Regions from separate parts of the Glutamicibacter sp. MOO4 genome, predicted to be linked through region 2. Evidence: riboswitches for the same ligand, from Rfam matches in the RefSeq annotation. Region 2 holds a riboswitch; the other holds the start of a gene.
The links. Region 2 has a riboswitch for S-adenosylmethionine ahead of AC1Z3F_RS15335 (ABC transporter ATP-binding protein). Riboswitches for the same ligand answer to the same signal wherever they lie in the genome.

Region 1 (5,754 bases), 600 kb from region 2:
TTCTGCTGACCTGCCATTCGCACTGGGCCGCTTCTGCGGTGCAGAGAACATCGAGAATGTTTCGGCTGCTTCGGTCTTCCGTTCGGACTTCGGTTCGGATTACGGCGTAACCCAGATCGACGGTCCACTGGCTGGCCTGTTGGCCCGCTCGGTCATCGTCTTGGACGAAACCGGCAAGGTGACCTACACCCAGGTTGTTCCTGAAATCACCACCGAGCCAGACTACGATGCAGCTATCGCAGCCCTGAGCTAACCACTTTTCGCATCACTAGTGTTGCGCTAAAAACCCACCTGAGCTTCTTGCTCAGGTGGGTTTTTTGTTGCCCCGTGATAAGAATCTAGAGATCGAGTAGTATCGCTCTTGCCCTTCTGAGGAACAGCTCGGCCAGATCCTCTCTGGGGCTCACCGAGGTAAAAACGCCGGCAAGCATGAGCGCTGCGTCCAGCCGCGCAATGCTCCAAGCAGGTGTGGATTCGTCGAAAGCGCCAGAATTAAACCTGTACCCGTCGCTGATTTCAGAGAAGTTCAAACCATTTTCTGGAATCGCAGAATACTCCTGAATCCGAGCCAGTTCGAGCTCCGGAGCGGCAACAAGTGCGTTGCTCCAGTCAATGAGTGCCCGTGGTTTGCCGTTCATCGCCCGAATGTTCTGCCGACGTATATCTAGATGCAGCAAGCTAACCCGGTGCAAAGATCGTTCGAGCAACGAAGCCAGAATTGTTTCTTCGGGCAAGGAAGGCAACGGATGCTCTGCGCTGAGCCTGGCGTAACGATCGCTTATTCGCTGGGCGAGGTAGCGATAAGTACCCGAGTACTTTTCAACTGCATCATTGGTCGGTTTCTGTTTATGCATATGTGCCAGCAACGCGCCCAACGCTTGTTGGTCCAATGACACTTCGTCGTCTTCAATGATTTGCGTGATCAGGATCGGATACCCATCTTGATCAACTACATCCGTTGGCCGGGCAGAGGGCACCGCGTGATCTAGCGCCCAGGCGCTGAGTTCTAGTTCCTTGTGTTGCAGGCCCAAAGCTGGAGTAGCTGGATTGTTTGTGGTGTCATAAACACGTGCTCGCGGTACACGGTAGCCTTCATAATGCGTCCCGATGGCCGCGCTGAAAAACAGAAACTCGACACCTTCACCGATGAGCTTCAGTTTGTGCGCTCCACGGCAATGCGCGAGTCGTTGGGTCGCTTCGTTGGGACAGGGGTCCAGAGGTTTAACCATCAGTTCTTCATCGCCTGCGCGGCCTCTAGGATTCGCGGCCCAATCTTGTCTATCAGCTTGTCGATGTTCCGATCATCGGCGCGCAAAAGGGTATCGGAGAGCCGCTCCAAACTCATCAGGCCAAGCCAGATTTTTGCTCGATAGGCTTCGTCCCGATTCGGTGCGATCAGATCCACCATCTGAAGACCGTGCCACAGGCTCAGTTACGCGGTATTCAGCGCAGGATCCCACGCCGCGGCAAGATCCCAGTCCAGGATGCCGATCAGCTCTTCACCCACCCAGTGCATATTGTGTCCAGTAGATCGCCGTGGACCAACCCCGGCGGGACCTGGGCCAGCTCATCTAGCTGTGCCCAAAGCCTTCTGGCAGCCCCACGCAGTTGATCGGGCAAGGCGTCGAAACACTGCTGCTGGCGTTTTTCGGTCCACTCACCGCGGAAAGCAAAGGGCTTGGCCAGATACTTGCTCAGAGGTTCCAATTCAACAGCAGCCAGATCATTAACCAGCTTTCCCAAAACTTTCGGATCCCCATAGTGCGGTTCGTGGGCACTGCCAGGGACGAAACTCATGGCCACCGAACTGAGCCCGTCAACCTGCAGAATCTGCGAGGTCGCCACCGGGATCTGATAATCCAGCTGACCGGAAAGCTGCTCCAGCAGCTTCACCGAACGCTGCATCTGCGCGCTAGCTTGGGGAGTGCGGGCCATGCGAATCACCGAATGCGGATTGGCGATGACTACCTTGTGGAACTGGCCGCCCTCATTAACTCCGGCATCTTCCCATGAAAGATCGGGGCGTAATTGGCGGGCGATACGTAGTTCTTCGCTGGTGGCAGGACGACTCACTCATGCTCCTTTACTTCACTACCTTTAGGCTACCTCAGCCTAAACACAGCCTAATCAGCCTATGATCTATTGCGTGAGTGTCGAAGAATTTGGGCCAAGCCCAACACGAAAGATCCTGAAATTTGAGATCGTTGTGGTCCTAGCTTTGTCTTTGGGCCAAAGCGCGGTGTATTCGATTCTTAGCTTTGCCGACAAACTCACCCGCGGACCGTTGCGCGAACAGACCACGTCGCTGAACAACCAACTGAGCAGCCGAGAATTTTTTGACTTCTCCTACCAGCTACTCGATATCCTCTTTGCCTTGGTACCGGTGCTGCTGGCCCTCTACCTGATGAAGCGCAGCACCGGGCGAGGGGTTCGGGAGATCGGTTTTGACCTACGCACCCAGGGCAAGGATGCGCTCTTTGGAGCCGGCCTGTTCCTAGCCATGGGGCTTGGCACCCTAGGCGTTTATGCAGCCGGCCGAGCACTGGGGATCACCACCGCGATCTCGGCGGCCAACCTAGGGGACTACTGGTGGAGCGTACCGGTGTTGTTACTCTCGGCGGTGCGCCATGCGGTTCTGGAAGAAGTGCTCATGCTCGGCTTCCTGTTCACCTACGCAAAGAAGCTGAACCTAGGATTGTGGACCACGATCATCGGCTCGGCAGCGATCCGCGGCAGTTACCACCTGTACCAAGGAGTGGGGCCGATGATCGGCAATATGCTCATGGGTGTGGTGTTCGGCTGGGTTTATCAAAAGTACGGTCGAGTGATGCCACTGGTGATCGCGCACTTCTTACTTGATGCCATCGGCTTTGTTGGTTATGCCCTGATCGGTCCGGCGATCGGGATCGGTAGCTAGCCGAAAAAACAGCACATAAAAAGAGGTAGGTGGGGACGCCATTGTCCCCGCCTACCTTTGAAAAACGTTGCTACAGCACAACCGGACCGTTTTCGGTCTCGAAGGTCACCGTCATGATTCCCGGGGTACCGTTGGGTGCCTCGTAGTCCATAACCACCGGGCCAAGATGCACGTTTTCAGGTTGCCCCAACCATTCCAGCACACGATCACGCGAGCCGGCAATGGTGATCTCGCTGATCGCGCCGCTCGGTTCAAGTGCCTTGGAAGGGTGCAGATCCTTGGCTTCTTCGTCCCAGGAAATCAGGTACGGGCACTGCGGGTCGGCGATCAAACCCTTAATGCCGATCTGCTGCCAGGTCAGCTCGCGACCATCGGGGAACTTGCGGTTGCCTGGAACCGACTTGCGACCCAACCGGTCTTCGGCGCTGGACAGATCGTCCACCGAAACGCACCAGCCCATCCAGCCGCCGCCGAGCTCTGAACGCGCTCGTACCGCTTGGCCAAAAGGGGCCTTGTCGCTGGCGGGGTGGTTGAGCACTTCAACCACTTCCAGATACTGACCATGCTTCAACGGGAAGATGACATTACGTGTTCCGAAGCGCGGATGCACGCCTCCCTTAACGAACTCCAAACCCAAGGCCTCGGAGATTCTCTGCGCGGTTGGCAACAGCCCATCTGGGCCGCAGGCATAACTTACGTGATCTAACCTCATCATGTGCCCATCATGACAACATGTGATGACAGTCTCTACTTAGGCAAGCCTAATTTTTTATCGGTGATCGAATTCTCTGCACCCAAATCGCGCCTGGCGCGAAATATGACCGATTGCTACCCATTTTGCGCTCTCACATTGCAAAAATCTTCGGTTTTCGGGCACACTGGAAGTAGGTCATGAGTCCCAGTAACAAGCCCCGGCTTACTGGGCGGCAACCCTCCAACCGCGGTGGGGTGCCCCGGGTGAAGACCTGGCCCTTAAGAGCAAAAAGCTGCTAAGGACAAGCGCGGGTAACCCTGGAAGTGCCTTGACGAAGCTACCCTGACAAGGATCTTCCTGTCGGTGTCTTCTCAGTGGTCTACCCCAAAAGTCACAGAACTATTTTTGGAGGAAACCATGAGCAATAACTGGTCATTTGAAACCCGTCAGATCCACTCCGGGCAGACCCCAGATCCAACCACCGGTGCCCGGGCGTTACCGATCTTCCAGACCACTTCCTTCGTCTTCCCAAACGCAGAAAGTGCCGCAGCCCGTTTTGCGCTGCAGGAACTGGAACCGATCTACACCCGCATCGGCAACCCCACCACCGACGCAGTAGAAACTCGCATCGCCGATCTAGAAGGCGGCGTGGGTGCGCTGTTGCTGTCCTCCGGACAGGCCGCGACCACCTTGGCCATCCTGAACCTCGCCGAGTCCGGCGATCACCTGGTGGCCAGCCCAAGTTTGTACGGCGGAACCCAGAACCTGCTCAAGCACACGCTTAAGCGCCTGGGCATCGAGGTCAGCTTTGTGGCCGACCCGGATAACCTGCAGGATTGGCGCGACGCGGTGCGCCCAAACACCAAGGCGTTCTTCGGCGAAACCATTTCCAACCCACGCCAAGACGTGCTGGACATCGAAGAAATCGCCAAGATCGCCCATGAAAATGGAGTGCCGCTGCTGGTGGATAACACCCTGGCCACTCCGTACCTGATCCGCCCGATCGAATTTGGGGCTGACATCGTCATCCACTCGGCCACCAAATTCCTGGGCGGTCACGGCAACGCGATCGCCGGGGTGATTGTGGACTCGGGCAACTTCGACTTTGCCAAGGACCCGCAGCGCTTCCCGGGCTTTAATACCCCGGACGAGTCCTACAACGGCCTGGTTTTTGCTCGCGATCTTGGCGTGAACGGCATCCTCGGCGCCAACCTGGCCTACATCCTCAAGGCGCGAGTCCAGCTCTTGCGCGATTTGGGTTCGGCGCTGTCACCTTTTAACGCGTTCTTGATCGCCCAGGGGCTAGAAACCCTGTCCCTGCGCGTTGAGCGCCACGGTGAAAACGCGCGGGAAGTGGCCAACTGGCTCGAAGCCCGTGATGAAGTGCAGCAGGTCGCCTATGCGGGCCTAGCCTCCTCACCATGGTTTGAGCGCGCCAAGAAGTACAGCCAGCACGGCGCCGGATCGGTGCTCGCCTTTGAGCTTTCTGGCGGTGCGCCGGCAGGCCAAGCCTTTGTAAACGCCCTTGAGCTGCACTCCCATGTGGCCAACATCGGCGATGTGCGCTCGCTGGCCATCCACCCGGCGTCCACCACCCACGCTCAGCTCTCCGAGGCCGATCAGCTTGCCGCGGGCGTAAGCCCCGGCTTGGTGCGCTTGAGCGTCGGACTAGAAAATATCAAGGACATTTTGGCCGATCTCCAGTTGGGCTTTAACGCTGTGGCAGCCCTTGAGAATAAGGAATTGCAGGAAACGCTCTAGGTATGGCATCCATTGCAACCAACGAAGAAACACCGCTCGCCCACGGCCAAGACGGCATGACGCGCCGTAGCGCTGTGGGGGAGTACCACTTTGAGTTTGGCGGCTACCTGCCACAGGTAGAACTCGCCTACGAAACGTGGGGCAAGCTGAGCGCCGATGGCTCCAACGCCGTGCTGGTGATGCATGCTTTGACCGGCGACGCACATGTCGCCCAGGGGCATTCATCCCTACCCGGATGGTGGGACGGCTTTATCGGCCCCGGGGCCACGATCGACACCACAAAGTACTTCGTTCTCGCCGTTAACATGGTCGGCGGTTGTAATGGATCCACCGGGCCGGCTTCGCCGGACGCACACGGTGTGCCCTATGGTTCGCGCTTTCC
Region 2 (5,754 bases):
TAGTCTTGATCGGTGAACCGTTGGACCGGGCTAACAAAGCGGCGGATCCTGCGGTGGAGCCAACATTCACTGCGTCAGCACGTAATGCTTCATTGGCCTTGTTAGAGCCAGCGGACTGAACCCATTCCACCTTGACGCCTTGATCCTTAGCGGCGTCGTCGAGCCAACCTTTTTCTTTGATGACCAGGCTCAGCGGGTTGTAGGTGGCGAAGTCAATGGACAGGGTCTTATCTGATCCTGAGGCCGTAGCGTTTTCTCCGGCGCAACCGGTCAGGGCAGTAGCCCCGATCAACAGTGCTGCGGTGGCAAGTGCGGTACGTCGAGTGAAGCGGTGCGAAAGCATAATAATCCTCTAAATTGTGCGTGCGGGTAAGCGACAGCTATGTCGCTGATGGAGTAGATCAGGGGGAATCGGTGTTAAACGTCAATGGTTAGTCGGGTCCACACCAAGAAGTCGAAGCAATCCTGCGCGGTGAGCGATGAACTGATCTTCGTTGTGTTTGCGAGGATGAGAAGCGCTCATTGAGAGTTCTTTAATGACGGTGGCCGCGGTATCTTGACCCTCACGTCCCAGGACGATGACTCGGTCAGCCAAGGTCAACGCCTCGTCCACGTCGTGGGTGACCATAAGAATTGTGGTGGGGAAGGAAGCATGGATGGAGAGCAATAGATCTTGCATTTTCAGCCGCGTCAAAGCGTCCAGTGCGCCGAAGGGTTCATCAAGTAGCAGCACTCCAGGGCGCCGTGCCAAGGCACGAGCCAGCGAGACGCGCTGAGCCATACCACCTGAAATTTCGCGCGGGCGAAGATCTGTCGCGTGGCTGAGCCCGGTCAGCTCGATTAATTCATCAATCAGTTCAGCACCGTCGGCCTTGCTGGTACCTGGCGCGAGGCCCAAAGCGATATTTTCTCGGACCGATCGCCACGGTAGTAGTCGTGGTTCCTGAAATGCGACCGCACATAGTTCGTTGATGCCATCTACGTTGCGTTTTCCGGTACGGATGGATCCGGTGGATGGTTGGTCCAACCCGGAGACCGCGCGAAGCAGTGTGGACTTGCCGCAGCCGCTAGCACCAAGGATCGCAACAACTTGGCCCGCGGGGATCTGCAAGTTGATATCGCTGAGGACCGCGCGGCTTTCACTTTTGGTGGTGAAGGTGCGCGAAACATTGCTGAATTCCACGTCTAAAGCGGTCGAGGTGTGCGCTTGAGGCAGTGCAAGGCTAAGAGCCATGATCATCTCCATCGGTCCTGGCGGTAGCACCGGCCTATGGAGTGTGTCATCCATAGGTGGTTGCTGCGGCGTCACTGAGCCAGATCTCTCGGCCGCTCGGGATGGTTACGTGTCCATTACAGGCTTTCGAACGATTTGAAAGCAAATCTTGCGTAACATGAAAAATCTTCGATAACTACGTCACATGCGCGGGTTATTTCGTTATTTATTTCATTAGAAGGCTGTTTAATCGATAGTTGGGGATTCTTGCCAAGTCATCTTCGATATGACGCGTCATTGACTGTGCAACGCAACTGTCAAGCCACCTGGTCTGAACAATGAAATGTGACTTCGTGGCTTGGAATGATTGCTTTGTTACGGCTACAAATGAATGACAACCCATCCAGAGCGGCTGAGAGATCTGGCTCGACGACGCCGCAGCAACCACCCGAATCGCGGGACGGTGCTACCGCCAGGACCGATGGAAAGAATTGAGGACTTCAATGTCATTTGGCGAGTCGCCGAACTCTTCCGGTTTGGACTTCAACCAGCTCAGCGATCCTTCGCAGGCTAGCGCCATGGGACTAGATGACTTCGAAGAGCAACTGCCTACCCGGCAACTACTCAAAGTCACACCCGGTCCGGGCGCGGATGAACAGTATGACCGTTTGGCTGAAATTTTCCGTCCGGTATTCGCGCAGATCGCGTCTACCGCAAGGGACCGCGATCGCAACCGCGTGCTTCCCTTTGAACAGGTGGGCCTGCTGAACCGCGACCGCTTTGGTGCGCTGCGCATTCCAGTTTCTGAGGGCGGCTACGGCGCACGTCTGGTTGACGTGTTCCGCCTGCTGATTGAACTTTCCGAGGCTGATTCCCATGTTGGCCAGCTCTGGCGAGCACACATCGCCTTTGTGGAGAGCATTCTGATTCTTGAAGATCAAGAGCTGCGCAACAAGTGGGTTACCCGTATTGCTGCCGGTCAGATTGTCGGCAATGCGTACACCGAACGTGGCGGCAACGCACTAGGTACGCTGAACACCAAGGTCACCGAGTCTGAGGGCCGCTGGCTAGTTGACGGTGAAAAGTATTACTGCACCGGCACCATCTTTGCCGACTGGACCGCAGTGGCAGTGGCCCATCCAGAAAAGGCTGGCCGGCAGATTGCCGTCGTTTCCACCCAACGCAGTGGCGTAAAAATCCTTGACGATTGGGATGGGTTTGGTCAGGGGCTGACCGGTACCGGCACCACCGAGTTCCATCAGGTGCCCGTGGACTGTTTTATCCCACAGGCAACTAACGACTCCGAAGCTGCGATCTACCAGCTGGTCCTCACCGCAGTGCAAGCAGGTATTGCCCGCGCCGCGCTGAACGATCTGCGCCAGTCGGTCCAGAACCGTACCCGCATCTTCACCACCGGCACCGGCGTTCCGGCCTACCGCGAACCACAGGTACTTCAGCTGGTCGGCGAAGTCTCAGCAGAGTCCTTCGCCGTCGACTCGGTAGTGATTGGCGCAGTACTAGAAGTTGAAGCAGCACTGGTAGACCCAGGACTGAACGACGAGGAACGCTACGCGGTCTGTGAACTATCGGCTAACCGCGCCCAGACCATCGTGCAACCGTTGGTGCTCGGAGCAACCAGCAAACTCTTTGACGGTTTAGGGGCCTCATCAACCAGCATTGTGTGCAACCTAGATCGGCACTGGCGTAACGCACGAACCATCGCCACCCACAACCCGGCCATGTACAAGGCGCGCATCGTGGGGGACTACGAAATCAATGCGGTTCAGCCTCAACGTCTCTTGGTCACCGGCGAAGACAGCAACAACCAAAACTACGGCGCCTAAGCGCCTAATTTCTAATTTCACCAATACAGATTCACGGCAAGGAGAACACCTATGAGCACGAAGCGCGAAATTCTCTTCAACGCATTCGACATGAACTGCGTGGTGCACCAGTCGCCAGGTCTGTGGCGTCACCCAGATGACAAAGCCTCAACGTACAACACCATCGGCTACTGGACCCACCTAGCGAAGGTGCTAGAAAAGGGTAAGTTCGACGGCCTGTTTATTGCCGACGTACTAGGTACCTACGATGTCTTTAACGGCACCAACGAATCCCCACTGCGCTCGGGCGCACAGGCACCGGTTAATGACCCGATGATGCTGGTCTCGGCCATGGCTGCAGTAACTGAAAACTTGGGCTTCGGCGTCACCGCCGGAACCGCCTATGAGCACCCATATGCTTTTGCCCGTCGTCTGGCTACCTTGGATCACCTCACCGATGGTCGTGTGGGTTGGAACGTGGTCACCGGTTACTTGCCTTCGGCCGCCCGCAATATGGGCCAAGAAGACCAGATGGAACACGACGAGCGTTATGACCACGCCGACGAATACCTCGAAGTGGTCTACAAGTTGCTTGAAGGCTCGTGGGAAGATGACGCGGTTCAGAACAACAAGGAAACCGGGATCTACACGGACCCGGAAAAGGTGCACAATATTGAGCACGAGGGCAAGTACTTTAAGGTGCCCGGTATTGCTATCACTGAGCCGTCCACCCAGCGCACCCCGGTGATCTACCAGGCCGGCGCTTCTTCACGTGGCATCAAGTTCGCCTCACAGAACGCTGAAGCAGTATTTGTTACCAGCCCTACCCGCGAAATCCTCAAGGCTACGGTCACCAAGATTCGTGACGCTGTTGAGGCTGCTGGCCGCGACCGTTACGATGTGAAGATTTTCGCCATGCAGACCATCATCACCGATGAGACCTCTGAAAAGGCTCAGGCCAAGTACGAAGACTACAAGTCCTACGCGGACGTCGAAGGTGCACAGGTACTGATCTCCGGTTGGATGGGTGTTGACCTCTCCGAGTTGGATCCCGATGAGCCACTGGGTTCCAACGTGAAGTCCAACGCCATCCAGTCCTCGGTGGAGACCTTCCAGAAGGCCAGCGGCGATGACGGCAACCCATGGACCATCCGTCAGCTTGCTGAATGGGTTGGTGTTGGCGGCTTCGGTCCAATCACCGTTGGCTCGGGCCCAGAGGTTGCAGACAAACTCATTGATTGGGTGGACTACACCGACGTTGATGGTTTTAACCTCGCCTACGCCGTGACCCCGGCAACCTTCGAAGATGTTGTTGAGTACGTAGTTCCTGAGCTACAGGCTCGTGGTGCCTACAAGAGTGAGTACGCCGACGGTTCGCTGCGCAACAAGCTCTTCGGTACCGGGGACCGCGTGAAGGAAACTCACCGCGCTGCAAAGTACAAGATCAGCAATCGCTTGGCTGCCAAGAGCTAAAGTTCCTAAGGCCTAGCTAGCTACAAAGCGTGGAGGCGTTGTTCACTCAAGTGAACAACGCCTCCACGCTTTTGCGTTAGAAACTTACTTGGTTGGGTCAAGCACCAGGGCAGAACCTCCGCCACGGCGCACTGGTTCGGCTGCCGCCGTCAGCGTTCCGTCAGCATTGATTTCTACGGCTTCCACCGCACCAATTTCTGCCTGCGGGGTGAAGGAATCTCCGGCAGGAGTGAGCTTATGACCGAAGGCTTCCATCGCTGAACCGTATTTGGAGATGAACTCAGGTTCCGCGGTGACCGCGGCAGTATTGCGTTGCGAAGCACGAGGTGCAGCAATCGCCTCACTGATGCTCATGCCCAGATCGTAGCGGTTGAGCAGGGTCTGCAACACCGTGGTGATGATGGTGGAACCACCAGGGGAACCGATGGCCATAACTGGCTTGCCGTCTTGCAAAACAATCGTTGGCGCCATCGAAGAGCGCGGACGCTTACCTGGTTCAAGACGGTTTGGATCTTGCGGATCATAAACGGTGGAGAAGTCGGTGAGCTCATTGTTCAGCAAGAACCCACGGCCTGGAACTACCATGCCCGAACCACCGGTCTGTTCAATGGTCAGCGTGTACGCGACCGCATTACCCCAACGGTCAACCACCGACAGGTGGGTGGTGGAGATGTTCTCGGTGTCTTGCTCCTTAGCTGGCTCAGCAGTACTTGCTGGGCACTGACCATCAAAGTTTGCGACATCACCCGGAGCCACCGGCTTAGTGGCGGCCTTAGCTGGATCGATTTCGCACGCACGGTCGGCACCAAAGAGCTTACTGGTCAAGGTTTGGGTGGGAACATCGACAAAGGCAGGATCTCCCACATACTTACCACGGTCAGCGTAAGCCAACGCGGTGGCCTCAAAGTAGTGGTGCAACGCGTCGGCTGGTTCCATTGATGCAAGGTTAAAATTGCTCAGAATATTCAGTGATTCACCAATGGTGGTTCCACCGCTAGAGGATGGGGCCATGCCATAAACATCTAGTCCACGGTATTTCACCGTGGTGGGCTCCTGCTCCGCGACCTTGAAGTTGGCAAGATCTTCGGTGCTCACGTAGCCAGCGGGTACTGGCAGTTTGGTATCTTCCACCTTGGGTGGAGCCTGCACGGTCTGGGAAATCTCTGAAGCAAGATCACCTTGGTAGAAAGCTTTTGGACCCTTGGCTGCCAACAGCCGGTACGTGTCGGCCAGCTCTGGATTCTT

Region 1: another riboswitch for S-adenosylmethionine. It lies ahead of AC1Z3F_RS01725 (bifunctional o-acetylhomoserine/o-acetylserine sulfhydrylase); the one in region 2 lies ahead of AC1Z3F_RS15335 (ABC transporter ATP-binding protein).

The regions. Positions count from the first base shown of each region.
Region 1 covers NZ_CM167800.1:372,780-378,533, forward strand. Annotated here, with positions in the region: gene tpx (thiol peroxidase) at 1-253, shown strand, start outside; gene AC1Z3F_RS01700 (phosphotransferase) at 339-1,229, opposite strand; gene AC1Z3F_RS01705 (hypothetical protein) at 1,229-1,408, opposite strand; gene AC1Z3F_RS01710 (phosphotransferase) at 1,492-2,073, opposite strand; gene AC1Z3F_RS01715 (CPBP family intramembrane glutamic endopeptidase) at 2,147-2,917, shown strand; gene AC1Z3F_RS01720 (VOC family protein) at 2,988-3,632, opposite strand; SAM riboswitch class IV at 3,805-3,925, shown strand; gene AC1Z3F_RS01725 (bifunctional o-acetylhomoserine/o-acetylserine sulfhydrylase) at 4,029-5,372, shown strand; gene metX (homoserine O-acetyltransferase MetX) at 5,375-5,754, shown strand, end outside.
Region 2 covers NZ_CM167800.1:3,276,711-3,282,464, forward strand. Annotated here, with positions in the region: gene AC1Z3F_RS15330 (aliphatic sulfonate ABC transporter substrate-binding protein) at 1-343, opposite strand, end outside; gene AC1Z3F_RS15335 (ABC transporter ATP-binding protein) at 425-1,234, opposite strand; SAM riboswitch class I at 1,240-1,342, opposite strand; SAM riboswitch class I at 1,610-1,701, shown strand; gene AC1Z3F_RS15340 (acyl-CoA dehydrogenase family protein) at 1,717-3,057, shown strand; gene AC1Z3F_RS15345 (LLM class flavin-dependent oxidoreductase) at 3,109-4,509, shown strand; gene ggt (gamma-glutamyltransferase) at 4,594-5,754, opposite strand, start outside.